3 regions of the Pseudomonas sp. HN11 genome follow, and region 1 is predicted to be linked to each of the others. Evidence: predicted binding sites of a transcription regulator. Region 1 holds the regulator's gene; each other region holds the start of a gene.

Region 1 (9,961 bases):
CGGCTGACCGGATGCAGTCGTTGCTGGCACTGACCGACACCCAGATCAGCACCTGGGTGGCGTCGTTCATCCTGCCGCTGTTCCGGGTGACGGCGATGTTGATGGCCATGCCGGTGTTCGGCACCACTCTCGTGCCGCGCCGCGTTCGTCTGTACTTCGCGGTGGCGATTACCGTGGTGATCGTGCCGGGGTTGCCGCCGATGCCGCCGGTCAATGCCATTGATCTCAGTGCATTGCTGTTGATTGCCGAACAGATCCTGATCGGCGCACTGATGGGCTTTTCCCTCACCCTGTTTTTCCAGGCCTTTGTGGTGGCCGGGCAAATCATCTCGATCCAGATGGGCATGGGCTTCGCCTCCATGGTCGACCCCACCAACGGCGTGTCGGCGGCGGTGATCGGGCAATTCCTGACCATGCTGGTGACCTTGCTGTTCCTGGCGATGAATGGCCACCTGGTGGCCTTCGAGGTGATGACCGAAAGCTTCACCACCTTGCCGGTGGGCTCGGGGCTGGTGGTCAATCACTTCTGGGAGATCGTCGGGCGCCTGGGCTGGGTATTCGGCGCGTCGCTGTTGCTGGTATTGCCGGCGATTACCGCCTTGCTGGTGGTCAACATCGCGTTCGGCGTGATGACCCGTGCGGCGCCACAGCTGAACATCTTCTCGATTGGTTTCCCGTTGACCCTGGTATTGGGCATGTGGATTTTCTGGATCGGCCTGGCCGACATTCTCAATCAGTATCAACCGCTGGCAACCGACGCCTTGCAGTTCTTACGTGATCTGGCACGGACGCGCTGAGCCATGGCCGAGAGCGAGAGTGGTCAGGACAAAACAGAAGACCCCACGGAGAAACGTAAAAAGGACTCCAGGGAAAAGGGCGAGATCGCGCGGTCCAAAGAGCTGAATACCGTTGCGACCATGATGGCCGGCGCCGGCGCCTTGCTGATCTACGGTGGGGGCCTGGCGCTGGATTTGATGGAGTTGATGAAGCACAACTTCAGCTTGCCCCGCGAAGTGCTGCTCAACCCCGATGCCATGGGCCAGTACCTGCTGCACTCTGGCAAGATCGCGATCCTGGCGGTGCAGCCGATCCTGATCACTTTGCTGCTGGCTGCACTGATCGGCCCGGTGGCCCTCGGTGGCTGGCTGTTCGCCGCCGGCAGCCTGGCGCCCAAGTTCAGCCGGATGAACCCTGCTGCGGGGCTCAAGCGCATGTTTTCCACCAAGGCCCTGGTGGAGTTGCTCAAGGCCCTGGCCAAATTCATCCTGATACTGTTTGTGGCGCTGATGGTGCTGTCGTCCGACATCGACGACCTGCTGCGCATCGCCCATGAACCGCTGGAGTCGGCGATCATCCACAGTGTGCAGGTGGTGGGCTGGAGCGCGCTGTGGATGGCCGCCGGGTTGATCATCATTGCGGCGGTGGATGCACCGATTCAGTTGTGGGAAAGCCACAAGAAACTGCTGATGACCAAGCAGGAAGTGCGCGACGAGCACAAGGACCAGGAAGGCCGTCCCGAGGTCAAGCAGCGCATTCGCCAACTGCAGCGGGAAATGTCCCAGCGCAAGATGATGGCCTCGGTGCCCGACGCCGATGTGGTCATCACCAACCCCACGCACTACGCCGTGGCCCTCAAGTACGACCCGGAGAAGGGCGGCGCGCCGATGCTGCTGGCCAAGGGCAGTGACTTTACCGCCTTGAAGATCCGCGAAATCGCGATGGCCAACGACATCCTGCTGCTGGAGTCGCCGGCGTTGGCGCGGTCGATCTTCTACTCTACCGACCTCGACCAGGAGATTCCCGCCGGGTTGTACCTGGCGGTGGCTCAGGTGCTGGCGTACGTCTATCAGATTCGCCAATACCGCGCGGGTAAGGGCAAGCGTCCGGACCCGCTCAAAGACCTGCCGATTCCACCGGACCTGCGTCGCGATTCCTGACGCACTCCCGTCCTGCTTACCACTCATCGATAACTGTCGTCTACCTGTCAAACTTCACAGTAGCCAAAGCGCGCTGCTCGCGGTTCTATTGCCCTATGCACTGCGCGCAGGCTGTAAACGAGATGCAGGGAGAGTGATTTTGAATCGGGTTATCAGAGGCGTCGTCAAATCCTATGACCAGGCAACTGGAAAGGGTTTGATTGTCGTGGACGGCGAAGCCGTTCCAGTGGATCTCGTCGGTTCGCGGGGCGTCCGGCTTACGGTGGGTTTGCAGGTGGCATTTCAGCGGGTCCATCGACCTGACGGCGTTTTTGCGTCCGATGTCAGACTCATCCGGCAAGTTTTTGAGTGAGATGTCAGGAGAACGGTAATGGCAACAGGCACTGTGAAGTGGTTCAACGCGGAGAAGGGGTTTGGCTTCATTAAGCCGGACGACGACAGCGCGGATGTTTTTGTGCATTTTTCGGCTATACAAGGAGACGGTTTCAAAAGCTTGGATGAGAATCAGAAAGTCGAATACGACATCACTCAGGGCCAAAAAGGCCCGCAGGCCAGTAACGTCAAGCGTTTGTAGTGCTCTCCTCAAAGATCGCCCGCAGGCAGTGCCCGGTACGATCTGCCCCCTAAAGCAAAAGTTGGAAGGCTTCTTGCAATACCGCCTGCAAGACGCCCAACCGCGTCAAAACTTTGCTTCAAAGGACACGAGGAATACTGGTGGATCGCTCTCAAATGCTCGGCACGGCGCGCAGCACCCTGACTGACCTCTCGCGGGGCAATCTGGGTGTGCCGTTGTTGTTGCTGGTAATGCTGGCAATGATGATGTTGCCGATGCCACCGTTCCTGCTCGACGTGTTCTTTACTTTCAACATTGCCCTGTCCGTCGTGGTGCTGCTGGTCTGCGTGTATGCCCTGCGGCCGCTGGATTTCGCGGTATTCCCGACGATTCTGCTGGTGGCAACCCTGCTGCGGCTGGCGCTGAACGTAGCGTCCACCCGCGTGGTCATGCTCCACGGCCAGGACGGCCACGCCGCCGCCGGTAAGGTGATCCAGGCCTTCGGTGAGGTGGTGATCGGCGGTAACTACGTGGTCGGTATCGTGGTGTTCGCGATCCTGATGATCATCAACTTCGTGGTGGTGACCAAGGGCGCCGGGCGGATTTCCGAGGTGAGCGCGCGGTTTACCCTCGACGCCATGCCCGGCAAACAGATGGCCATCGACGCCGACCTCAACGCCGGCCTGATCGACCAGAACCAAGCCAAGTCGCGCCGCCTGGAAGTGGCCCAGGAAGCCGAGTTTTACGGTTCCATGGACGGTGCCAGCAAATTCGTGCGCGGTGATGCCATCGCCGGCCTGCTGATTCTGTTCATCAACCTGATCGGCGGCATGGCCGTGGGTATCTTCCAGCACGGCATGACCTTTGGCGATGCGGGCAAGGTGTACGCGTTGCTGACCATCGGTGACGGTTTAGTGGCGCAATTGCCATCACTGTTGTTATCAACAGCGGCGGCCATCATGGTGACCCGTGCTTCGGGCTCCGAAGACATGGGCAAGCAGATCAGCCGGCAGATGTTCGCTTCGCCCAAGGCCCTGGCCGTGGCGGCGGGCATCATGGCGATCATGGGTATCGTGCCGGGCATGCCGCACGTGTCATTCCTGAGCATGGCGGCCCTGGCTGGCGGCGCTGCGTACCTGTTCTGGAAGAAGCAGAACCAGATCAAAGTCATCGCCCAGCAAGAGATCGCCCGCCAGCAGGAACTGCTGCCATCCCCGGCCCGCGCCCAGGAAACCAAGGAGCTTGGCTGGGATGACGTGACCCCGATCGACATGATTGGTCTGGAAGTGGGCTACCGCCTCATCCCATTGGTGGACCGCAACCAGGGCGGCCAATTGCTCGCGCGGATCAAGGGCGTGCGCAAGAAACTGTCCCAGGACCTGGGCTTCCTGATGCCCACCGTGCATATCCGCGACAACCTCGACCTGGCGCCGAGTGCCTACCGCCTGACCCTGATGGGCGTGATCCTGGCCGAGGCCGAGATCTACCCGGACCGCGAACTGGCGATCAACCCCGGGCAGGTGTTTGGCAGCCTCAACGGCATTACCGCCAAAGATCCGGCTTTTGGCCTGGACGCGGTGTGGATCGAAATCAGCCAGCGCAGCCAGGCGCAATCCCTGGGTTACACCGTGGTGGACGCCAGCACCGTGGTTGCGACTCACCTCAACCAGATCCTGTACAAGCACTCCCACGAGCTGATCGGCCACGAGGAAGTCCAGCAATTGATGGGTTTGCTGGGCAAAGCCTCGCCAAAACTCGCCGAAGAACTGGTGCCAGGCATTCTGTCGCTGTCGCAGTTGCTCAAGGTATTGCAGGCGTTGCTGGCCGAACAGGTGCCGGTGCGCGACATTCGCAGCATTGCCGAGGCTATCGCCAACAATGCCGCCAAGAGTCAAGATACTGCCGCGCTGGTGGCCTCGGTGCGCGTCGGATTGTCGCGTGCAATCGTGCAAAGCATTGTAGGGCTTGACTCCGAGCTGCCTGTGATCACCTTGGAACCAAGGTTGGAACAAATATTGCTCAATAGTATTCAGAAGGCAGGACAAGGCCAGGAAGAGGGGGTTCTGCTGGAGCCAAGCATGGCTGAGAAGCTGCAGCGTTCGTTGATCGACGCCGCGCAACGCCAGGAAATGCAGGGCCAACCGGTGATCCTGCTGGTGGCAGGCCCGGTCCGGGCGATGTTGTCGCGGTTTGGGCGCCTGGCAGTACCGAATTTGCACGTTTTGGCTTATCAGGAAATTCCTGACAACAAGCAAGTGACTATCGTCGCGACAGTAGGGCCCAACGGCTGAGGGTAGTGGGTTATGCAAGTGAAGCGTTTTTTCGCCGCCGATATGCGTCAGGCCATGAAACTGGTTCGTGATGAGCTGGGCGCCGACGCCGCGATTATCGGCAACCGTCGTATTGCCGGCGGTGTCGAGCTGACGGCTGCCCTGGATTACACCCCCCAGGCCCTGGCGCCGCGTGTGCCGAACATGGAACTCGAAGACGAGCTGCGCAAGACCGCTTCGCGCATCGTATCGGCCCAGGCTGAACTGAGCATGCGTGGCGACAGCGATGCCACCACCAATCGCCAATTGTTTGCCGGCCTGCCGCTGACCGCTGCGGAGCCGCTGGTGGAACCGACGTTCAAAGAACCGCCGCGTCCTGCTGCGCCAGCCCCGGCGCCTGCGGTTGACCAGCGTGTGTTCGATTCGATGCGCTTTGAACTCAACGGCCTGCGTGAACTGCTGGAAGTGCAGTTGGGCTCGCTGGCGTGGAACCAGTTGCAAGGCAGCAAGCCGCAACAGGCCAACCTGTGGCGTCGCCTGCAGCGCATCGGCCTGTCCGGCCCGTTGTCCCGCGACCTGCTGGCCCTGACCACCGAAATCGAAGAGCCTCGCCAGGCCTGGCGCATGTTGCTGGCCCACTTGGCGCGGATGATCGTCACGCCGGAAATCGAACCCCTGGAAGAGGGCGGTGTGATCGCCATGGTCGGCCCTGCCGGCATGGGTAAAACCACCACCCTGGCCAAGCTGGCCGCGCGCTACGTGCTCAAGTACGGCGCTTCGAGTATCGCGCTGGTGAGCATGGACAGCTACCGTATCGGTGCCCAGGAACAGCTCAAGACCCTGGGCCGGATCCTCAATGTGTCGGTGACCCATGTCGACCCGGGCCAGTCCCTGGCCAACGCCCTCGACCCGCTGCTGCGCAAACGCGTGGTATTGATCGATACTGCCGGCCTGCAAGCCAGCGATCCGGCGTTGCGCATGCAGCTGGAAAGCCTCGCCGGGCGTGGCATCAAGTCGAAAAATTACCTGGTGCTTGCAACCACCAGCCAGAAACAGGTTCTTACCGCTGCGTATCACAGCTACAAACGCTGCGGCCTGGCCGGTTGCATCCTCACCAAGCTCGATGAAACCGCGAGCCTGGGCGAGGTGCTGAGCCTGGCCATCAGTCATGAATTGCCGGTCGCCTACCTGACCGACGGGCCGCGGATCCCGGATGATCTGCATCTGCCGCGCCGTCATCAGTTGGTCAGCCGTGCAGTCAGCGTGCAAATGCAAGACGAGCCTAGCGAGGAAGCGATGGCCGATATGTTCGCCGACCTGTACCACAACCCGGCGAAGCGGGTAGGTTGAGGGCGGCATGAACACCGTGAAATGTATCTACATCGATGGTCTGCAAGCGATTCACGCGGCCAAGCCATGTAGCCTGCGTCTAAGCAAGACAAGGTAAAGAAATAAAATGGGCAGCATGCATCCCGTACAGGTGATCGCGGTGACCGGCGGCAAAGGTGGCGTCGGGAAAACTAACGTGTCAGTGAATTTGTCCCTGGCCCTGGCAGAGCTTGGCCGTCGCGTCATGCTGCTGGATGCTGACCTGGGGCTGGCGAACGTCGACGTTCTGCTGGGGCTGACGCCCAAACATACACTTGCCGATGTGATCGAAGGCCGCTGTGAGCTGCGCGATGTGCTGCTGCAGGGCCCCGGTGGCATCCGCATCGTGCCGGCCGCCTCCGGCACCCAGAGCATGGTGCACCTGAGCCCGGCGCAGCATGCCGGCCTGATCCAGGCCTTCAGTGATATCGGCGACAACCTCGACGTGCTGGTGATCGACACCGCCGCCGGGATTGGCGAGTCCGTGGTCAGCTTCGTGCGCGCCGCGCAGGAAGTGTTGCTGGTGGTCTGCGATGAACCCACCTCGATCACCGACGCCTACGCCCTGATCAAACTGCTTAACCGTGATTACGGCATGAACCGCTTCCGCGTCCTGGCCAACATGGCCCAGAGCCCGCAGGAAGGGCGCAACCTGTTCGCCAAGTTGACCAAGGTCACGGATCGCTTCCTCGATGTCGCCTTACAATACGTCGGCGCAGTTCCCTACGACGAGTGTGTGCGCAAGGCTGTGCAAAAGCAGCGTGCAGTCTACGAAGCGTTCCCTCGTTCCAAATGCGCACTGGCGTTCAAGGCTATTGCCCAGAAGGTCGATACCTGGCCGTTGCCCGCCAACCCGCGGGGGCATCTGGAGTTTTTCGTCGAGCGATTGGTGCATCAGACGAGCGCAGGACCCGTGCTATGACAGCGACTGGCTACAACGCGTACAAGAAGTCTGCCCGTGACAGTCAGGGCGAGTTGATCGAGCGCTACGCGCCCTTGGTCAAGCGCATTGCCTATCACCTGCTGGCACGTCTGCCCGCCAGCGTCCAGGTCGAAGACTTGATCCAGGCGGGTATGATCGGCCTGCTCGAAGTGTCGACCAAATACGACGCGAGCAAGGGTGCGAGTTTCGAGACGTATGCGGGTATCCGCATACGTGGCGCAATGCTCGATGAGGTGCGTAAAGGTGACTGGGCGCCGCGCTCGGTGCATCGCAATACGCGCATGGTCAGTGACGCAATTCGCGCAATTGAAGCAAAAACCGGTCGCGACGCTAAAGATCACGAAGTTGCGGCCGAACTCCAATTGAGTCTCGACGATTACTACGGGATTTTGAACGATACCTTGGGCAGTCGCCTGTTCAGTTTCGACGACCTGCTGCAGGACGGCGAACACGAAGGGCTGCACGAGGACGGCGCGAGCGCTCATATGGAGCCATCGCGTGACCTGGAAGATGAGCGTTTCCAGGGGGCGTTGGCGGACGCGATTGCCAATTTGCCGGAGCGTGAGCGACTGGTGTTGGCGCTGTACTACGACGAAGAGCTGAACCTCAAGGAAATCGGTGAGGTCCTGGGGGTCAGCGAGTCGCGGGTCAGCCAGTTGCACAGCCAGTGCGCAGCCCGCTTGCGGGGGCGTTTGGGAGAGTGGCGAGCGCGCTGACAGGCAGTGTGGGGACACTGCAGACGAAACCGCGAGGGCAACCAGCCTTCGCGGGTTAGGCCCGTGGTGCCCCTGGCAGTCCTTTTTGTGTAATGCCTGTTGATTGAAATGGCGCGTCCAGGTGCTGGGCGCGTTTAAGACTGCTTGGAGGTCGAATTGGACAAGAACATGAAAATCCTCATCGTTGATGACTTCTCAACGATGCGGCGGATCATAAAAAACCTGTTGCGTGACCTTGGGTTCACTAACACGGTCGAGGCGGATGACGGCATTACGGCGATTCCGATCCTCAACAGCGGGAGCATCGACTTTCTGGTAACAGACTGGAACATGCCGGGCATGACCGGTATCGACTTGCTGCGCCACGTGCGCGCCGACGAAAAACTGCGCAGCCTGCCTGTGCTGATGGTAACCGCCGAAGCCAAGCGTGAGCAGATCATCGAAGCCGCCCAAGCGGGGGTCAACGGTTACGTGGTCAAACCATTCACTGCATTGGCCTTGAAAGAGAAGATCGAAAAAATCTTCGAACGCATCCACGGCTAATGCCATCGCGGGGGAGCTATGGAGCATAAAGAAACGTCACAGGGAGACTTTGAGTCGACCCTGAAAAAGCATGCTCACCAGTTGGTCGACAGCCTTGAAAAAGGCCAGTTCGGCGACGCGGTGCAGTTGATCCATGAGCTCAACCAGACCCGTGACCGCGGCCTGTATCAGGAAGTGGGCAAGCTCACACGCGAGCTGCACAGTGCGATCGTCAATTTCCAGATTGACCCACATATGCCCCAGGCCGAAGAAATTTCGCAAATCACCGACGCCACCGAACGCCTGTCCTATGTGGTCAGGCTGACTGAGGCGGCGGCCAACCGCACCATGGACCTGGTGGAAAACGCCACGCCCCTGGTCAACGGTATGGCCAACGAAGCCCAGGCCCTGAGCAACGACTGGGGGCGTTTCATGCGCCGCGAAGTGGGCGCTGAAGAGTTTCGTGAATTGGCGCGTCGGGTCGAAGGGTTCTTGTCACGCAGCGAGCAGGAAAACCGTACGGTTTCCAGCAACCTCAACGACATTCTGCTCGCCCAGGATTACCAGGACCTCACCGGCCAGGTGATCAAGCGTGTGACCCAGTTGGTCACCGAAGTGGAAAGCAACTTGCTCAAATTGGTGCTTATGGCAGGCCAGGTAGACCGTTTTGCCGGTATCGAACATGACCGCGAAGCGATCCTCTCGGAAAAAGATCCACAAAAACATCTCGCCAAGGGTGAAGGTCCGCAGATTCATGCCGATAAACGTGAAGACGTTGTATCGGGTCAAGATGATGTCGATGACCTGTTATCCAGTTTAGGCTTCTAAGGAGCACCCACATGAGCTTCGGCGCCGATGAAGAAATCCTTCAGGATTTCCTTGTAGAGGCCGGCGAAATTTTAGAGCAGTTGTCCGAGCAACTGGTCGAGCTGGAAAGCCGACCGGATGATGCGAACCTGCTCAATGCAATTTTTCGCGGTTTTCACACTGTAAAAGGGGGCGCCGGCTTCCTCCAGCTCCATGAGCTGGTGGAGTGCTGCCACATCGCCGAGAACGTGTTCGACATCCTGCGCAAGGGTGAGCGTCATGTTGATTCGGAATTGATGGACGTGATTCTCGAAGCACTGGATGCGGTCAATGGCATGTTCAGCGAAGTCCGCGAACGTGCCCCGATCACTGCCGCCACGCCGGAACTGCTGGCAGCCCTGGCGCGTTACGCAGAGCCTGCCGATTTGTCGGCGGCGCCGGTGGCTGAAGCTGCGCCGGAACCTGTGGCAGAGCCCGAAGCGGATGTAACCGACAGCGAGTTCGAACAACTGCTCAACTCCCTCAGTGCCGTGAAGGCCGAGGCCGAGGCACCTGCGGCGCCCGTCGCCGCGCCAACCAGCGAAGACATCACCGACGCTGAGTTCGAATCCCTGCTCGATCAATTGCACGGCAAAGGCCAGTTTGCGGCCGACGCCGTCGTGCCGACCGCTGCGCCAGTCGCGCCGGCAGCCAACGCCAACGCCAGTACCGACATTACCGACGACGAATTCGAAGCACTGCTCGACCAACTGCACGGCAAGGGCACCTTCGTGGCCGACGCGTTGCCGGAAGTCGCCGCCACGGCCGCAGCGCCTGCCGCCGCCAATGCAGCACCGGCTGGCGAT
Region 2 (9,961 bases), 150 kb from region 1:
TCACCTCTTGCTCTTGATGGCAGTGCCGAGCACTTGCAGGTACGACACCAGCGCGTCCATCTCGGTCTTGCCCTTGAGGCTGGCCACGGCGCCACTGATATCGTCGTCGGTGTACGGCACGCCGAGAGTGCGCATCACGTTCAACTTGGTCTCGGTGTGGCTGCTGTCGACGGCGGCGGTGACCAGCCACGGGTAGGCCGGCATTTTCGACTCGGGCACTACGTTGCGCGGGTTGTACAAGTGCGCGCGGTGCCAGTCGTCCGAGTAACGTGCGCCGACGCGCGCCAGGTCCGGGCCAGTGCGCTTGGAACCCCACAGGAACGGGTGGTCCCACACGCTTTCGCCCGCTACCGAATAGTGGCCGTAGCGTTCGGTCTCGGCGCGGAACGGGCGGATCATCTGCGAATGGCACTGTACGCAGCCTTCGCGGATGTAGATGTCACGGCCTTCCAGTTGCAGCGCGGTGTAGGGCTTCATGCCTTCGACCGGCTTGTTGGTCACGTCCTGGAAGAACAGCGGGACGATCTGGGTCAGACCGCCGATACTCACGGCGAGCACCATGAGCAGCATCAGCAAGCCGACGTTCTTTTCAATCGTTTCGTGTTTCATCACAGACTCCTCAGGCCAACTGCACAGTGGTGGCGGCTTCGACAGGCTGCGCCGAACGCACGGTGCGCCACGTGTTGTAAGCCATCAGGAGCATGCCGCTGAGGAACACCGCACCACCCACCAGTCGCACAATGAAACCTGGGTGGCTGGCCACCAGGGTTTCGACGAAGGAGTAGGTGAGGGTGCCGTCTTCGTTGATCGCACGCCACATCAGGCCTTGGGCGATGCCGTTGACCCACATCGAAGCGATGTAGAGCACGGTGCCGATGGTGGCCAGCCAAAAGTGCGCGTTGATCAGGCCGAGGCTGTACATCTGCTCGCGACCGAAGACTTTCGGGATCATGTGGTACAGCGCACCGATGGAGATCATCGCCACCCAACCGAGGGCGCCGGCATGGACGTGGCCGATGGTCCAGTCGGTGTAGTGTGAAAGCGAGTTGACGGTCTTGATTGCCATCATCGGGCCTTCGAAGGTCGACATGCCATAGAACGCCAGGGAGACTACGAGGAAGCGCAGGATCGGGTCACTGCGCAACTTATGCCAGGCGCCCGACAAGGTCATCATGCCGTTGATCATGCCGCCCCAGCTCGGTGCCAGCAGCACCAGCGACATCACCATACCGAGGGACTGTGCCCAGTCCGGCAGCGCGGTGTAGTGCAAGTGGTGAGGACCGGCCCAGATGTACAGGGTGATCAGCGCCCAGAAGTGCACGATGGACAAGCGATAGGAATACACCGGACGCTCGGCCTGCTTGGGCACGAAGTAGTACATCATGCCCAGGAAACCGGCGGTGAGGAAAAAGCCTACCGCGTTATGCCCATACCACCACTGCACCATGGCATCCGTCGCACCGCCGTAGAGGGAGTAGGACTTGGTCAGGCTGACCGGGATTTCCAGGTTGTTGACGATATGCAGGATCGCCACGGTGATGATGAACGCACCGAAGAACCAGTTGCCGACGTAGATGTGCTTGGTGTTGCGCTTCATCACCGTGCCAAAGAACACGATGGCATAGGCCACCCACACGATGGTGATCAGGATGTCGATCGGCCATTCCAGCTCCGCATATTCCTTGGAGCTGGTGTAGCCCAGCGGCAAGGTGATCGCGGCCAAGAGAATGACCAACTGCCAGCCCCAGAAGCAGAACGCGGCGATTTTCGGCGCGAACAGTTGGGTTTGGCAGGTGCGTTGCACCGAGTAAAAGGAGCTGGCGAACAGCGCGCAGCCGCCGAAGGCGAAGATCACCGCGTTGGTGTGTAACGGGCGCAGTCTCCCGAAACTGGTCCACGGCAAATCGAAATTGAGTGCAGGCCAGACCAATTGGGCCGCGAGAAAAACCCCGAGCCCCATGCCGACGATGCCCCACACCACCGTCATAATGGCGAATTGGCGGACCACCTTGTAGTTATAGGCGGTACTTAAAGTAGTGTTCATGGTTCCCCATCCACGGTTCAACCCAAGCAGATGCGGCACTTGGGCTGGAGTTATAGGCAGACTAAAAAGCGAGGCAAGCATGGGCAAAGAGCACAAGGCCAGTATTGACGGGGATCAATGGGCGCAGTGTGTGCGCGAACGCGGCTGGTTATGGGATGTCGCGGCGAACGTTGCCGGACGTGAACCTGTGACGCTGATCCTGGCCCACGGCGCCGGTGCGCCGATGGACTCATCCTTCATGAGCGACATGGCTGCACGCCTTGCCGGGCATGGCGTGAACGTGTTGCGCTTTGAGTTTCCCTACATGGCGCAGCGCCGGGTGGACGGCGGTAAACGCCCGCCCAATCCGGCCCCGAAGCTCCTGGAATGCTGGCGTGAGGTGGTTGCCGAGGTGCGACGTCATGTCGCTGGGAAACTGGCCATTGGCGGCAAGTCCATGGGCGGGCGCATGGCCAGTTTGCTGGCGGATGAAGTGGGCGCGGATGGGTTGGTGTGCCTGGGCTATCCGTTCTATGCGGTGGGCAAACCGGAGAAACCACGGACTGAGCATTTGGCCGGGTTGAAGACGCCGACCTTGATTGTGCAGGGCGAGCGGGATGCGCTGGGCAATCGAGTGGCGGTAGAGGGGTATGACTTGTCGCCGAGCATCGAGGTGATGTGGCTGGTGGCGGGGGATCATGACTTGAAGCCGTTGAAGGCGTCGGGGTTCAGCCATGAGCAGCATTTGGAGGCTGCGGCGGTGAAAGTGGCGGAATTTCTCAGCGGCTGTTAGGGCCTCTTCGCGAGCAAGCCCGGTCCTACATTTAACCGTGTACATCCTTTGGAATACGGTCGAATGTGGGAGCGGGCTTGCTCGCGAAAGCGATTTATCGGTTAAAGCGCTCCACCAGCGAATACTGGGTATTTGCGGTATGGGTCAGCTCTTCGCTCAGTTGCGCCGAATTCAGCGCCTGCTCCGACGTCTGATCCGCCAGCAACGCAATGGTGCTGATGTTGCGACTGATCTCCTCGGCCACCGAGCTCTGTTCTTCGGTCGCGGCCGCGATCTGCGTGGTCATGTCGGTGATGTGCGCCACCGCCTCACTGATCCCCACCAGCGCCTGATCCGCTTCCATCACCCGCGCCACGCCTTCTTCGGCCTGGCGATGCCCGGCGTCCATGGTTTGCACGGCGGCGGTGGCGGTTTGCTGCAGTTTGGCAATCAAAGCATGAATCTGCCCGGTCGACTCAGCGGTGCGCTGCGCCAGTTGACGGACTTCGTCGGCGACCACCGCAAAACCGCGGCCCATCTCACCGGCACGCGCCGCTTCGATGGCGGCGTTGAGCGCCAGCAGGTTGGTCTGGTCGGCAATGCCTTTGATCACGTCGACGACGCCGCCGATCTCATCACTGTCCTTGGCCAGTTGGGTCACGGTCACACCTGTCTCACCCACTGCAACGGACAAGCGCTGAATCGCCTCACGGGTTTCCCCGGCGATATCGCGACCGCGACCGGTCAGGCGATTGGCTTCTTGGGTGGCATCGGCAGTGCGCTGGACATGGCTGGCGACTTCCTGGGTAGTCGCCGCCATCTGGTTGACGGCGGTCGCCACTTGCTCGGTCTCGACGCGCTGGCGTTCCAGGCCGCTGGAGCTGTTATGCGCCAGGGTGTTGGACTGCGCCGCCTGGTCGTTGAGGTGCTCGGCCGTATCCTGCAAACGCGTAAGGCAGGTCTTCAGACGTGCCTCCTGGCTGAGAATCGACATTTCCAGGCGCGCCTGGGCGCCACGGCTGTCGGTGTACATCTGTGCGATCAACGGGTCGGAGGTGGTCTGCTCGGCCAGGCGCAGCAGGCGCTTGAGGCCACGCTGTTGCCAGCTCAGGCCCAGTAGGCCCAATGGCACCGACAGCCCTGCCGCCAAGGCAAAGCCCCATTGGGAGGTGAGGGTGGCGCCGATCATGAAGCTCAACTGGCTCACCAGGATAAACGGCAGCCAATCCTGCAACACCGGTAGCCACTTGTCCCGCTGAGGAATCGCCGACTTGCCCTGGTTGATGCGCTGGTAGAGCGCTTCGGCCCGTCGGATCTGTTCGGCGGTGGGCTTGATGCGCACCGATTCGTAGCCGACCACCTGGTTGCTTTCGAAGACCGGCGTCACATAGGCGTTAACCCAATAGTGATCCCCGGTCTTGCAGCGATTCTTGACGATGCCCATCCATGGCAAGCCTTGTTTGAGCGTGGACCACATGTGCGCGAACACCGCCGCCGGAACATCCGGATGACGCACCAGGTTGTGCGGGGCACGTACCAGTTCGTCGCGGGAGAACCCACTGATTTCGACGAAAGCGTCGTTGCAGTAGGTGATCACGCCTTTGGCATCTGTGGTGGAGATCAACCGTTGCTGAGCGGGGAAGGTCCGTTCGCGCTGGGTAACGGGTTGGTTATTACGCATGGTTATTCAATCCGCAAGGCTTTGACAGGGTATCGGCAGCTGCGGGGGATTATTGAGAGGGATTTTGCGCAGGGTACTTCGCCGGGGGCTTGCCCGGAAAAGCGACAGCACCTGCTTGGGCTATAGATCAATAAAGTCGAACATTCTAGGAGTAGATGGGTGGGGTGTAGGAAAATTCACCAAGGAAAGTGACAAGTTCTACTTGGAGCGCCATTTAGCCAGAGAAAAAGAATGATCACGTCAATGGGAATGTTCTGCCTTTTCCTAGACATAAATGACCATTTGATAAAGAATGCACAGGTTATTCTGTAAGAAAAAAACACTATTCCTCCCCCAAAACGCCTTTGGCGATTTGACTTTTTTAGCTGAAAGTCTCTAGTCACTTTTTCCGAGCAGGCAGCTTCGAGGGGGCGAGGGCTGAGGCGGAAATCTAGTGGCAATGCGTAAAGGAGTACAAAGTGATACTTGTTCCAGTCATTATCTGTGGCGGTTCGGGCAGCCGTCTCTGGCCGGTTTCACGTTCAGCGCATCCCAAGCCGTTTATCGAGCTACCTGACGGCGGTAATCTGATCCGCAAAACATACGCTCGGGCGTTGGCATTGGACGCTGTGAGTGAAGTATTGACGATCACTAATCGCGATCTCTACTTCAAGACACTTGATGAATACGGTGCCCAGGCGCCCGAGTTCAACAATTTGGGTTTTGTGCTGGAACCCTTTGGTCGTAATACTGCAGCGGCTGTTGCACTGGCTGCCCAGGAAGTTGCGCGTACTCATGGGCAAGATGCCATCATGTTGATATTGCCGGCTGATCACTTGATCGATAATCAAGTGTCATTCTGCGCTGCGGTTTCAAGTGCATGCGAGTTGGCCAAAGACGGCTGGCTGGTGACTTTCGGCGTGAAGCCCGAATACCCTGAAACGGGTTACGGCTATATCCAGAAAGATAACGACAGCCCACTGAGTGACGGCTTCAAGGTCAAACGCTTCGTCGAGAAGCCGGACCTCGAAACGGCCCAGGGTTATTTGGCGTCGGGCGAGTACTTCTGGAACTCAGGCATGTTCTGCTTCCGCGCCGGCTCCTTGATCGAAGAGATGGCACTGTGCGCACCGGACGTCGCCAGCGCCGTAGACCTGTGCCTGGCTGGCTCGGGCACGATGACGGGTAGCAGCCACCGCAGCCTACACCTCGACCCCGAAAGCTTCGCCAAAGTGCCGGATATTTCTATCGACTTCGCACTCATGGAACGCTCCAGCAAAGTTGCGACGGTGCCGTGTGACATCGGTTGGAGCGATATCGGCTCGTGGAATGCCATGAGCGAGTTGTCAGAGGCAGATGAACAAGGTAACCGTGTCGAGGGTGAAGCGATTTTTCACCATGCCATCAACAACTACGTACGCAGCCCACGTCGTTTGGCGGCTTTGGTGGGTGTTGAGGATCTGATTATTGTCGATACGCCGGATGCCCTGTTGGTCGCGCATAAGGATCATGCGCAGGATATCAAGGCGATCACGGCGCAATTGAAGAAAAATGGTCATCAGTCACACCTGGACCACACCACCGTGCGTCGCCCTTGGGGCGCTTACACCACGTTGGAAGAGGGGTTGCGTTTCAAGATCAAGCGGATTGTCGTCAAGCCACAAGGGTCGTTGTCGCTGCAAATGCACCATCATCGTAGCGAACACTGGATTGTGGTGAGTGGTATGGCGCGCGTGGTTAACAACGACCGCGAGTTTTTGTTGAATACCAATGAATCAACGTTCATTCCCGCAGGTCATACACATCGTCTGGAGAATCCAGGGGTCATCGATCTGGTGTTGATCGAGGTGCAGAGTGGCGACTACCTGGGGGAAAACGACATCGTTCGATTCGAAGACATCTACGGCAGGGCGGGAGGGTAAAGTAGCGCGCCTTTACGGGTAGGCGCTGAGAGCCCGCTTTTTGCTTGTTTGCTGGTCGGTGCGTGAAGGTCCAGGCCGCAGTTTAGTGTGCAGTAAGTCAGGCATCTGCCTGGCTTTTTTCAGGAGTCAGCGATGTTGGGGTTGTTTAGAAGCCTTTGGGAGTACCGGGGTTTCGTCTGGTCATCCATTCGTAATGAGTTCGTTGCCCGTTTTGCCCGGAGTCGTTTGGGTGGGCTTTGGATGATCATTAACCCGCTGGCGCAGGTAGCAATTTATGCGCTGGTTTTATCCAACGTGCTGGCGGCGAAGTTGCCGGGTATTGATAACAAATATGCCTACGCGCTTTACCTGATGGCGGGGGTTTTAGCCTGGAGCCTGTTCTCTGAAATCATCGGGCGCTGCTTGACCCTATTTATCGATCAGGGAAACCTGATGAAGAAAATGCGTTTCCCACGTATTACCTTACCAGTGATTGCGGTGGGGTCTTGTCTGCTCAACTACGGGCTCCTGTTTGTCGCATTGTTATTGGTTTTCGCGCTGCTGGGCCAGTCTCTGACGATGCACGTTTTCTGGATTGTGCCGCTGACATTGGTCGTCACTGCACTGGCGGTAGGTATCGGCCTTGTGCTTGGGGTCCTCAATGTCTTCGTCCGGGATACAGGCCAAGTGGTGCCGATCGTCCTGCAAGCCTGGTTCTGGTTTACGCCGATCGTCTACCCCGACAATATCATTCCCGAAAGCTTCAAGGGGTTGATGCAATACAACCCGATGTACCCGATTGTCACCGCCTATCATGACGCGTTGGTGCATTCGCGAATGCCAAATCTCGATGGACTCATTGTCCCTGCGGTTATCGCAATTGCACTTATGCTGTTGGGCTTGATGATGTTCAGGCGCGCAGCGCCAGAAATGGTGGATGTACTATGAGCCTTTTGAGCGTCAGCAATCTGGGTAAGGCTTACCGGGTTTATGCCTCGGAGTTCCAGCGTATCGGTCGTTGGCTTGGCTTGCCGATAAAACCCAGTGAAGAACATTGGGTGATAAAAGGTGTCAACTTCACGATTCATCCTGGAGAGTCGATTGGTATCGTTGGCCAGAATGGGGCAGGAAAATCAACATTGTTGAAAATGATCACCGGTACGCTGCAGCCTAGCGAAGGCAGTGTCCAGATCAATGGCCGTATTGCAGCCATCCTTGAGTTGGGGATGGGGTTCACGCCGGAACTGAGCGGGCGTCAGAACGTATTCCACTCGGCTGGCCTGATGGGCTTCAGCGCCGCCGAGATCGCGCAGGCAATGCCGGATATCGAGGCCTTTGCTGAAATTGGCGAGTATTTTGAAGAGCCCGTGAGAACTTACTCAAGTGGTATGCAAATGCGTGTTGCCTTTGCAGTGGCGACAGCGTTCAAGCCCGATCTTCTAATCGTCGATGAAGCACTTTCTGTTGGTGACAGTTACTTTCAAGCCAAGTGCTTCAAACGTATCAAGCAGTACCGCGATGAAGGGATGACACTGATTCTTGTCTCGCACAGTGCTGATGACATTGTGCGACATTGCGAGAGGGCTATCCTGCTTAAGAACGGGCATGTCGAACTGGACGGTCCCTCGCGAGATGTGACTAACCGTTATTTGGACGAGCTGTTTGGCAAGAAAAAAGGAGTGGGGCATCAGACCGAAGTTTCCAGCCCCGGCCTTGTTCAAGAAGATTTCTTGACTAGCAATGATGTTTTCGCTACGCGGGGTGGGTATAACCCATCTGAATATCGCTGGGGGCATGGCGGCGCCGCCATTCTGGATTATTTAGTGATTGTGGACGGTGAACGTTTTCCATCACGCATCGAAAGTAATTCAAATGCGGACTTTTACTTCAAAGTCAAGTTTGATGCGGACTTCGAAAGTATCGTGCCTGGCTTTCTGATCAAGACCATTGACGGCGTATTTTTATATGGAACCAACTCATTTGTTTCTAGCCGTGGTCAGGCTGTTGTTTCAGTACGAGCAGGTGATGTCCGCATGTTTAAGTTTTCGCTTCCGCTCAATTTAAATGCGGGAGATTTTCTGGTGTCATTTGGTGTTTCGTCGGGCGACCCTTTGTCGGGCGACTTGGTACCGTTGGATCGACGATATGATTCGGTGATGTTGAAAATTAGCAGATCTGTTCAGTTCTGGGGTATTTCCGATATGGGGGCAACGTTCAATGTCGAGTACCTGGAGTCTTCAGGCGTTGAGGTTGCAACCCATGATTGAGCAATTGGTAGCCGAGTTGCCAGAGGTTTATCAGCCGATCTTTGGCCGCTCCGATCTTTCGGATCATGTTTCACGTCCGTGCGCTGATCGGCTGGATGTTATTGCGCGCATCTACGACGCTCTGCAGGCACATCTCGGCCGCCCTCTGAGAGTCCTGGACCTGGGCTGTGCCCAAGGCTATTTCAGCCTTAGCCTTGCCAGTCGCGGCGCGGCGGTTCGAGGGGTCGATTTCCTGGATAAAAACGTCGCAGTTTGTACCGCACTTTCTCAAGAACATCCTCAACTGGATGCGACCTTTGAAGTAGGCCGGGTCGAGGATGTTATCGATCGTTTGGAGCCTGGCCAATACGACTTGATTTTGGGGCTGAGTGTTTTTCATCACGTGATTCACGAGCGTGGGATCGATGAGGTGAAGCGGCTTTTTCAGCGTGCTGCCGAGATGACGGGTGCACTGGTTCTGGAAATCGCGTTACGAGAGGGCGATCTTTACTGGGCGGCCTCTCAGCCTGAAGACCCAAGGGAGTTGTTGGAGTCGGTTCATTTTGTCCGCGAGATGGCTCGTTGTCAGACACATCTAACGAGCGTGCAACGTCCTCTGTATTTCGCCAGTAACGGTTATTGGACTGTCGACGACAAAGCGGGAGCGTTTGATGCGTGGCGCAGCGATTCCCATGCGTTGGCGAAGAATACCCACGAGGGAACGCGTCGCTATTTTTTCGGGGCACAGGCGGTCATTAAGTTTTACCGATTTGTGGGCGGGCGTGCAGACCACAATCGTATTGAGTTTCATCGCGAAAAATTATTTTTGACCGGAGCACCGCCGAACTACCCTGTTGCCGAGTTGATTGCCCTTTCAGAGAGTGAAAGCGAAGGTTGGGTCGTTATGCAGAGGTTTCACGGCGATCTACTGCTGGATGTATTGAATGATGCTTCCTTGGATCGAAAAAAGGTGCTTCGGGAAGTTTTGGAGCAACTTGCCACGCTGGAAGCCTTTGGTCTTTACCACAGTGATTTTCGAGCGTGGAACGTGATAGTGGCGCCGGATGTCGGCGCGCGAGTTATCGACTACGGTGCCATATCGCAAGATTTCAAAGACTGCGTTTGGCCCAACAATATTTATTTGTCGTTTATGGTGTTTGTCCATGAGTTGGCGACAGGGCACGTTGTCGACCCCTCACCGATCAGGCAAATAACGATAGCCCCCTTTAATCTGCCACAGCCTTTCCGTAGTTGGGCGACTGGATTGTGGGCCGTACCGGTGCATCAGTGGAGCTTTCGTCTGATGCTTGAGCATCTCGACAATCTAGACGAATCACCCAATGACGGCAGTGCCGAGAA
Region 3 (9,961 bases), 3.0 Mb from region 1:
TGAGGCATTGACCTCAAGGGTTATCGGGAACGACTCAGTGCATCCGGAACAGCGTTTCAGCCACAAGTACCACCGCCCAGGCGCTTGCGGGTGACGTACAAAATGGAAGGATCGGACTGTCCCGGAGTACCGCCCGCTCCGAGCACTTTGTAGTAAGCCTCGACACGCCCCTCGGTGACGGGAGAGATATAGGTGGTGAAGGGCACCGTAAACTCTTCGCCAGGGTGCCCGGCAAAGTGATCGAGGGTGACGGTCACGGGAGGGAACTCATGGTTGAGCACTTCAACGGTCGAGTAGAAGTCATCAGGCCCATAGAACACCCACACCAGGCTCACTTTGTCACCGATCTTCAACTTGCCTGGGCTGATGATTCTGGTTTTGATACCTGATGCAACGCCATGATCGCAATTCATGAAGCGGGAGCCGTCGCCAATACCGGAATCTATCGAATCTGGGTATTCAAGCGCAGCCAAATCTCCAATCACGAATGCTTTCACATCGATCGCGGTTGGCAAGGAGTCGATGAAGTTATTGTTGGTTCCGTTATTGAGGCTGTAATAGGCATCGTGCACACCGTTACCGGCCAGGGCAATGCCTGCTGCGGGAACCGTAATACTGAACTGTGTAGCCGTCTCGTCCGCCACGGTGACGGTGTAAGGCGGTGTCAGCATGGGCATGCCTTTCAAGTAAATCTGAATTCGATGACCCGCCGCTGCGCCGGTATACACATCAAAAGTAACCGTGGCATTACCCATATCACCCGGGCCGATTTCGTTGGTCAGGCCGCCAGCCGAGGTGAGTGTAAGCAGGCCGAGGTTAGGGTTGACCGGCCCAGGACCGCCCGGATCAGGTATCAGGCCCGGTGCTGAAAGATCCACTGGTACGTCGATTGTGGCGGAATTCGGGGAGGGACTACCGCTTCGAACAACATTGTAAAAGACCGGGGCAGTATAGGGTGCAGCCTCGCCTCCAAACGCCAAATCGAGCCATGGTATTGGAATGTCTTTAGGGAATATGAAGTTGGTTAGCTTGTGATAGAGCAGTCGCCCGTTAAAGCTGACAACGATTTCATCGCCAACTTCAGCATTATCGAAGCCCGTGATTCGAACATAAGCGCGATTCAACTGAGCATCTTCCCGATCCAGCGGCGCTTCAGGCACGACAGGCGGCTGCAGGTTTGAAGGGCTGGGGTCAACGGAAAGCGTTATGTCCGTCAGATAGGGGGGAAAGCTGGTTTCATTACCCGCTCGGTCTTTATAGATGTACGCCATTTGATAGATGCCTGAGGGCTTGCTCAAAATATCCGCAAGGGGCACGGTAACGTCTACCGGTGAATTATTGACGGGCAAATTGCTGACAGTGACAACCGGGGTCGGATCCGTGTAATGCCAGAAAAGCAACAGTTCATCACCCACCTGAGGATCGAGCCGACCGCTGCAGGTAACGGTGAACATGTTGCCCGGCACTGCGAGCAACTCCACTGTTACTTTGCCATCGACCACCCAGGACGGAAGCGCTACCTTCGCAGGCCGAGTCCTGGCGTGTGTGTCGTAACGGTCGATTGTAAAGTTCACCGGCTCTCTCGAACTATTGGTCGCCGGGTTAAAAAACACTTCATAGGTCAGGCTTTTGACACCGTGATCTCCCACTTGGGCTTGAGTGAGGGTATAAGGGCGAGGCCACACCAGGCCGGGAGCATCCAGGTTAGGACCGAGGTCTTCACGGGGCATGATGAGCACATTATTGAGCCTGATTTCCAGTTCGTGACGCGCTGCCGGGCCGCCTCCCCCTATGTTCCATCTGGGGACCGCGAACTGCAATCCGTCCAAGTAAAGCGTCTCGATACTCATCAGATTGGGCTGACCATCGGGTATGGGAGGCAGCGTATTCAACCCTTGGATTGGGTCAAGCGTACCTGCCCGTGGCGCCTTGCGCGTGGATCGAGGCTCTGTCAAAACCGAGCGAACAGCCGTCTTGGCTTTTTTCTTGGCTTTCTCGGCAGCTTTGGGCTCTTTGGGGCTTTTGGTTTTCTTTAAACTTGCCATCTTGGTTGACTCCGGAAGTGTATATAACTCGTCCGCTTCAAAAACAGACATAAGGCCATTTGTATTAAGCGCTCCAAAAAACATTCGCACACCTGTCAACATTGACAGGTGTGCGGTTTAACCAATGAATCTTCGTTAGTTGTATTTCCGCACACATACGCAAATCGCCGAACACAATAAGAATGTGCGCGATTACTTTGATTGGCGCTAATGCTGCATTTGCCGGCCCTGATGTAAACCAACAAGGGGGCCTAAGCCCCCCTTTCATTCAACCTGTTTTCTATTAGGATTTTGATTTTCCAGGCTTCGACTGCTTACCTGCCGGCGGAGCGAGACACGTCGACCCACCAGGCCGGATAAGATCAATCCGCGACGCTGTGAATGCTGACTTGCCAGTTGGGCCCGACGCTTTGTACAGACGGTAGTAAGTCAACCCTGAACCATTGCTTGGAATCAGCCCAGGCACCGTGATCAACGGATCGAAAGGTTCGATGTAGACCTCTACCACGCCGGCAGTTCTGTGGGCCTCCATCAGCTCCACTTCAAACCAGACCTGAGACCCCGGAATAGGCGGTCCGCCACCATTGGTGGTGCTGTGACTGCTCCAGAACAACCTGACCGTATCCCCGACTTCAAAATGAGTCGTGCTCCATGGAATCGCCATGATGACCGCCTCATAAGGCTGGGGGACGGTATCGCAAGTGATCCACTTGCTCGGGTGATTGTTCAGTAGGTTGGGGGCAAGCAGCCCCGTTAACGTGTCCAACTCAACCCGCACTTGGGTGGCAGGGCTACGTTGATAATTGACGCCGTTATAGGTCCAGTAATAAACCTCTACCAGCCCACCACCCGCGACGATCAAGGCCCACGGCACGTACAACTGCACGGTCTGCCCGGCGACATCCCCGGGATCAACCACTTTGATATCGGCAAATGCGGCGTCATTGCCCCAGAAAAGGCGCAGGTTTTCCCCCACCTCCGGATTAAAGAACAAAGGCACCTCGACCAAAACAGGGCCGGGTGAATCTGCCGGTGTAACAACGTTATCCTCAGTGACCCCTTTGACCGTTACAGACGCCAACACCGGGTTGATCGGATCGGGGCTGACCGGGGGCTCACCTGCCACCGTAGCATCGACTTCAATGAAGGTGTCCGGTGAGTTTTTGGTGAGCGATCCCCGCGCAAACTCGTACCAGACCCTTACCGGGTATCGAGCGTCAAACCCGCCGACCAGGAATACCATCCACGTTACATCCACGGGAATGGGCCAGATCTGTGTCGCGCCTACCGTAATCGTCGCCAGAACACGGGTGTTCCAACGCAGAGTAATGATATCTCCAGCAAGCGCCCCTACTATTTCGCGGATAGAGACGCTCACCCCTTGGCGGATATCATCCAGGTCAATCAGCCCATCGGTTTCTGCCCTAGGCACCAAAGGCCGGAGCAAGTCTGGCAAGGAAATCAGATTGATATCGAGTTTGACCGGATCGGAATAAGGCCCGATGTTGCCGACACGGTCCATAAACCTATAGGACGCCCACCTTTCACCACCACCACCGTTGCGAACAAACTCCTCGGGAATCAGGTACAGCAGTGGGTCACCGTCTTCAATGTGGCGCCGTTCAACGATCAAGCTGCCGACATAATTGATATTGGGGAGCGGCCCAAAGTAAAACATGACCACGTCCTCAGTGCGCATGACCAGGTAACGTGGAACTTCACTGGGGATACCTGCGTCAGCGGAGAGTTCGGCATCACTCACACCGTCAAGCGTATCGGCGCTGAATATCAATTCGGCGCCTGGGTTGTCCAGGTTGGGGGGGATATCGTCGACATCAATCAGCGTTCGGTCCGACTCTCCCGTCGGCAACAATACCCCACTGATCTCGTAATACATCTGGCTGATACCGGGCGTATCCAGCAACCACGCCGGTAGCGCTCTGGTGAACGGGAACAGGGCGCCGGGATCATAGGGGCCGAGGATATCCTCAGTCCACACATGGTCGCCCTTCCAGAAGTATCGAATGGTGGTGCGCACGTTAGTGGCTGCGTTATTGGGCGTCCACACGGTTGGAATGGTGACTTTGAAAGGCTGGCCCCGGACTGACAGGGGGATTTTGCGAGCGGCTTCATCCCATAACACTGGAAGGCCGTCTTCCGGCAGTGGGCCCGCCACCGCAAGTGTTGAAGCGACAGGCCCTACCGCAGGTGGCTTCTGTTTTCTTTTGTTGGGGCGGGCTTTTTTGCCGATGGTTTTTTTCTGTTGGCGTACCTTTGAGTCAGTCATCTCATTCTCCCCACGCAACCAAGATATGGCGACCATGGACTACTGCGCTGGCACGAACCCGCCGCCTACGGTCAGGAGAACAGTTAAAGCGTAAATTGCCTGAGTGGATACTGTCAGAACTCACAGGGCTGTATGGCGCAAACCTTGCTTGCGGTGTATCCAAGCGTGCTTAAAGCGGCGGCAAACGCCACTCGATCGGCGTCTCGCCATTCTGCTCAAGAAACTTGTTGGCCCGGCTGAAATGCCCACACCCCAGAAACCCGCGATACGCCGACAACGGCGACGGATGTACCGACGTCAGCACCAGGTGCTTGGTGGCATCGATCAGCTTCTGCTTGCCCTGGGCATGGGCGCCCCACAGCAGAAACACCAGGTGCGGCTGATGCTCGCTGACCACCTCGATAATCCGATCGGTAAAGAACTGCCAGCCCTTGCCCGCATGGGCGTTGGCGTTGGCACGCTCCACGGTCATGGTGGTGTTGAGCATCAACACGCCTTGGTCGGCCCAGCTTTGCAGGTAACCGTGGTTGGGGATGTCGATGTTCAAGTCGCGCTTGAGCTCTTTATAGATATTGACCAGCGACGGCGGCGCCGGCACGCCGGGCTGTACCGAAAAGCACAGCCCGTGGGCCTGGCCGGGGCCGTGGTACGGGTCCTGGCCGAGGATGACCACTTTGACCTTATCCAACGGTGTGGAGTTGAGCGCGTTGAAAATCAGCGGGCCGGGCGGATAGATCTCTTTGCCGGCGGCATGTTCCTGGCGCAGGAACTCGCGCAACTGAGCCATGTAGGGCTTCTCGAACTCATCGCGCAGGGCGTGTTTCCAGCTGGGTTCGAGTTTGATACGGTCGCTGTCGGTCATAGTTGAATTGTCTTGTAAAAAAAGAATGAGGCGAACCCTAGGAAAGCCGACCCTGCTTGTCAATTGATCTGACACACCACCGGCACTTCCCCACGAAGGGATCATACTCATCCTTCACCTTATCGATTGAGGTCACGATGAACCTGCACTTCGAAGAGCTGACCGGCAGCAACGGTGCCCGCATCGGCATCGCCAGCCTCGACGCTGAAAAATCCCTCAATGCCCTTTCCCTGCCGATGATCCTGGCCCTGTCCGAACGCCTGGACGCCTGGGCCAAAGACCCGAACATCGTCTGCGTGCTACTGCGTGGCAACGGACCCAAGGCATTCTGCGCCGGCGGTGAAGTGCGCAGCCTGGCACAGGCCTGTCGGGAACAGCCAGGCGCAGTGCCAGCCCTGGCGGCGCAATTTTTTGCGGCGGAATACCGTTTGGATTATCGCCTGCACACCTACCCGAAACCAGTGATTTGCTGGGGCCACGGCTATGTGCTGGGTGGCGGCATGGGCCTGCTGCAAAGTGCCGCAGTGCGTATCGTGACACCCAGCAGCCGGTTGGCCATGCCGGAGGTCAGCATCGGCTTGTACCCGGACGTTGGCGCCAGTTGGTTCCTGTCGCGCCTGCCGGGCAAACTGGGGCTGTTCCTGGGCCTTACCGGCGCCCATATCAATGGCCGCGATGCTCTGGACCTGGGCCTGGCCGACCGCTTCCTGCGCGACGATCAACAAGACGAACTGCTCGATGGCTTGCTGCAATTGAACTGGCAGGAGCAGACCGCGATGCAACTCAACAGCCTGCTCAAAGCGCTGGCCCAGGAAGCCGTCGACCAGCGACCCGAAGCGCAGTGGCTGCCGCGACGGGCACAGATCGATGAATGGCTGGATGTGGGTGATGTGCGGTGTGCCTGGCGCGCGTTAAGCCAACTGCGTGAGCACGCCGATCCCCTCTTCAGCCGTGCCGGCAAGACGCTGAGCGAAGGCTGCCCGCTGACTGCCCATCTGGTGTGGGAACAGATCCAGCGCGCCCGGCATCTGTCCCTGGCGCAGGTGTTCCAGATGGAATACACCCTGAGCCTCAATTGCTGCCGTCACCCGGAATTCAGCGAAGGGGTACGCGCGCGGTTGATCGACAAGGATCAGTCGCCGCATTGGCATTGGCCCGATATCAATACGATCCCAGAGGCGGTGGTGCAGGCGCATTTCAACAAGGCGTGGGAAGGCCGTCATCCGTTGGCCGACTTGTCGGATTACTAACGCCCATAAAAAGCGGCGCTTCATGCGCCGCTGGCAATACAGGCCTGTCAACGGTGACCGCCGCGGCCACCTCCGTGGTCCGAGCCGCGTCCATGCCCACCATTCCCCCAACGCTCGCCACCCCAGCCTTGGTTCGGATAAGGCCGGTAACCGGCACGCGGCCCATAGTAACGCGGGGCCGGCTGGTAATAACGCGGCGCCGGGTAATAACGCGGTTGTGGCGCGTAATAGCGCGGCGCGGGGTAATAGTCGCGGCGGTACGGGTACGCCGAGCCCCCACCGTAGTAGTAAACCGGCGCCGGTGAGGTGTAGACCTGCGAACGGTAATAACTCTGGCCGCCATCGTAATAGGGCACACAAGCGGAAAGGGTCAGACCGAGTAAAGCGCTGAGCAGCAGTCGTCGATACATGGCGGCCTCCTGGACCGCGGAAGAGCACCTCCAGCGACGCTGGAGGGCGGCATTCGGCTTTCACCGAATGACGAAATATCTGACATCAAAAACTGAATCTGGTGCGCTTTCGTAACGACTTGATACATCTGTTCGAGCTTTATCGATTCAGTAAATTTCTCTGGCTCGCAACCTTTCCAATTGCGATGATGTCACTATGACATTACACCACGCTAAAGAGTCTCTTGCGTGCGCCCTTCGCTACTATCGTCGGATTCGAGCCATGAAAATATCAACCAAGCTGCTGCTTTCATTCTTAATGTGTGCGTTGGTCACCCTCGGGGTCGGCCTGTTGGGGATCAAAGGGGTGGTTCGCCTCTCTACGGCACTGGAGCTGACGTTCTCCAACAACCTTGTTTCCGTGAGCAATACAGCCGCCACTCTCAACGGTCTTGTCGCCCATAACCGCGGACTGTACCGGTTGATGGATGCAAGCAACGGCAACGTGGCCCAACAAGACCGCGATCGCGTGCGTCAGGACATCGCCCAGGAACTCAAGCGCAGTCAGGGCGCCTACGCGACCTATCGCGCGACGCCGTTGGAAGATGACGAACGGGCAGCAGGAGACAAGCTGGACCAGATCTGGCCCACCTACATCAGCAGTTCCGAACACATCATGGCGCTGCTTGACGGCGGTCAGGTCGAGCAGGCCCGCACTCAACTGAACACCACCAACAATGAACTGTTCCGCCAGGCGCGCGAGTTGATCCGCGTGATGATCGAGTCCAATAACCGCCAGATCAAGGAAGGTGCCGTCGCCGCCGATGAGCTGCGTGCCAGCGCGTTGGCCTGGATGATCAGCGGTATTGTCCTGGCGTTCATCATTGCGATCACGGTGGGTGTATTGATCACCCGCCTGATCACCCGCCCCATCGCCCAGGCCGTGGAGAGCGCGCAACGCATTGCCAAGGGCGATCTGACCCAGGCTATCGTCACCGAACGCACCGACGAAGCCGGACAACTGCTGATGGCGCTGTCGGACATGCAGGGCGGTTTGAAAAGCACCCTGGTGGAAATCGCCAACGCCTCCGACCAGCTGGCTTCGGCCGCCGAAGAACTGAGCGCCGTCACCGATGAAAGCAGCCGTGGCCTGACCCGGCAAAATGATGAAATTCAACAAGCCGCCACCGCCGTCAACCAGATGACCGCCGCCGTGGACGAAGTCGCGAGCAATGCCGTCTCCACCTCGGAAGCTTCGCGCCAAGCCACCACCGAGGCCGAGGACGGACGCCAACAAGTCGAACAAGCCGTGTCCGGCATGCGTTCGATGGTGGGTGAGATCAACGATTCCACTCAGTCGGTTGCAGACCTTGCCGGCCAGGTACGGGAAATCGGCAAGGTGATCGATGTGATCCGTGGGATCGCCGACCAGACCAACCTGCTGGCCCTGAATGCGGCCATCGAGGCGGCTCGTGCGGGTGAGCAAGGTCGTGGCTTCGCAGTGGTCGCCGATGAAGTGCGGGCACTGGCCCACCGCACTCAAATCTCGACCGTCGATATTGAAAAGATGATTGGCGAAGTCCAGACCGGCGCCGATGATGCGGTCGCGGCAATGAACAAGAGCCTGACCTGGGCCAACAACACCCAAACCCTGGCGCAGAACGCTGGTGAAGCGCTGCAACGGATCACCGCCAGCGTGGCGAAGATCAATGAACGCAACCTGGTCATCGCGTCCGCCTCGGAAGAGCAGGCACAGGTGGCCCGCGAAGTGGACCGCAACCTGCTGAACATCCAGGATTTGTCTACCCAAACGGCCGCCGGTGCTCACCAGACCAATGCGTCCAGCCAGGACCTGTCGCGTTTGGCCACTTCGTTCAACGTACTGGTCAGCAAGTTCCAGCTCTAAGTAGCCTGCACCTGGTGGGCCCTGTATCGTGCAGGGCACACCGGAACCTTGCCCGAACCTGCCCATGACCACGCCAACCCTTTGCCCTGCCTGCGGCGCCCGCAACGATTGCACACTGGCAGACCCACGTACTGTCGACCATGCATGCTGGTGCTACGGCGTCACCATCGACCCGGCCGTGCTTGAGGCCCTGCCTTTGGAAGTGCGCAACAAGGCTTGTCTGTGTCCACGCTGCGCTCAGGTGGATGAGCAATTGCGCGGGGCTGAGCTGAAGTAATGCGAGTTGATCGCTTCCTCAGTAACCTGCCACGTTTCAATCGTAAGCAAGTGCGCCTGCTACTGGTTGAGCGGCGCGTGTCGGTGAATGGCATGGCCATCAGCGATCCCCATTATGAGGTGCGGGAGTTCAGTCGCGTGTGTGTTGACGATGAAGTGCTGCAGGCGGGCAAACCGGCCCGCTACTTCATGTTGCACAAACCCCAGGGGTACGTGAGCGCCACGGCGGACATGCAGCATCCAACCGTGCTGGATTTACTCGATGAGCCGGACAGACATGAGCTGCACATTGCCGGTCGTCTGGACTTCAACACCACCGGTCTGATGCTGATCACCAATGACGGCCAATGGTCGCGGCGACTGACGCAGCCACAGACCAAACTCCCCAAGGTCTACCTTGTGGAGACCGAACAGGTCATTGGCCCCGAATATGCGACGACCTTTGCCAAAGGCCTGTATTTCGCCTTCGAAGACCTCACCACCCAACCCGCCGAACTGCAATTGCTGGGGCCGACCACCGCACGGCTGAGCATCGTCGAAGGCCGCTACCACCAGGTGAAACGCATGTTCGGGCACTTTGATAACAAGGTGATCGGCCTGCATCGCGAGCGAATGGGCCCTTTAGTGCTGGATGCGGCCCTTACGCCGGGCCAGTACCGGGCGCTGACCGACGATGAAATCCGAATGGTCTGACGACCGTTCAGCCGGTGATGGCAAAAAACCGCCTCACCGCCTTGCAGGGTCGCACCTCTGCTGCTTGACTCAGGATCACCCGTTTAAATATGACTGGCGAGTCGCCTATAACCTCCAAGAAACAACTTGCCCCGCCCGCTCTTGATCTACGGGCCTCTCAGGCATACAGCCCACCATAACGACACCCATCGGCCAGCCGTCATCGGGCCGACATGGGCCCTCCCTTTCCAGGCGTATGCCTACCTGTCACAAA

What was found. The regulator FliA, encoded in region 1, starts transcription of late flagellar genes. The targets are predictions, from matches to a motif close to CTAAAGTTTNNNNNNNNNNNGCCGNTAA.
Region 2: LVW35_RS21080 (methyl-accepting chemotaxis protein) is a predicted target of FliA. The motif match lies at 4,506-4,533, and genes of this name have one in related genera.
Region 3: LVW35_RS06940 (methyl-accepting chemotaxis protein) is a predicted target of FliA. The motif match lies at 7,067-7,094, and genes of this name have one in related genera.

The regions. Positions count from the first base shown of each region.
Region 1 is NZ_CP089985.1:4,478,370-4,488,330, reverse strand. It holds gene fliQ (flagellar biosynthesis protein FliQ) at 1-7, shown strand, start outside; gene fliR (flagellar biosynthetic protein FliR) at 12-797, shown strand; gene flhB (flagellar biosynthesis protein FlhB) at 801-1,937, shown strand; gene cspE (transcription antiterminator/RNA stability regulator CspE) at 2,308-2,511, shown strand; gene flhA (flagellar biosynthesis protein FlhA) at 2,667-4,781, shown strand; gene flhF (flagellar biosynthesis protein FlhF) at 4,794-6,110, shown strand; gene fleN (flagellar synthesis regulator FleN) at 6,217-7,050, shown strand; gene fliA (RNA polymerase sigma factor FliA) at 7,047-7,787, shown strand; gene LVW35_RS20350 (chemotaxis response regulator CheY) at 7,956-8,330, shown strand; gene LVW35_RS20345 (protein phosphatase CheZ) at 8,349-9,137, shown strand; gene LVW35_RS20340 (chemotaxis protein CheA) at 9,149-9,961, shown strand, end outside.
Region 2 is NZ_CP089985.1:4,631,495-4,641,455, reverse strand. It holds gene ccoO (cytochrome-c oxidase, cbb3-type subunit II) at 1-609, opposite strand; gene ccoN (cytochrome-c oxidase, cbb3-type subunit I) at 620-2,044, opposite strand; gene LVW35_RS21085 (alpha/beta family hydrolase) at 2,124-2,816, shown strand; gene LVW35_RS21080 (methyl-accepting chemotaxis protein) at 2,911-4,476, opposite strand; gene LVW35_RS21075 (mannose-1-phosphate guanylyltransferase/mannose-6-phosphate isomerase) at 4,935-6,377, shown strand; gene LVW35_RS21070 (ABC transporter permease) at 6,510-7,304, shown strand; gene LVW35_RS21065 (ABC transporter ATP-binding protein) at 7,301-8,623, shown strand; gene LVW35_RS21060 (methyltransferase domain-containing protein) at 8,616-9,961, shown strand, end outside.
Region 3 is NZ_CP089985.1:1,515,516-1,525,476, reverse strand. It holds gene LVW35_RS06965 (hypothetical protein) at 57-2,129, opposite strand; gene LVW35_RS06960 (hypothetical protein) at 2,329-4,332, opposite strand; gene ung (uracil-DNA glycosylase) at 4,502-5,194, opposite strand; gene LVW35_RS06950 (enoyl-CoA hydratase/isomerase family protein) at 5,332-6,444, shown strand; gene LVW35_RS06945 (hypothetical protein) at 6,492-6,854, opposite strand; gene LVW35_RS06940 (methyl-accepting chemotaxis protein) at 7,117-8,739, shown strand; gene LVW35_RS06935 (cysteine-rich CWC family protein) at 8,804-9,016, shown strand; gene LVW35_RS06930 (16S rRNA pseudouridine(516) synthase) at 9,016-9,708, shown strand.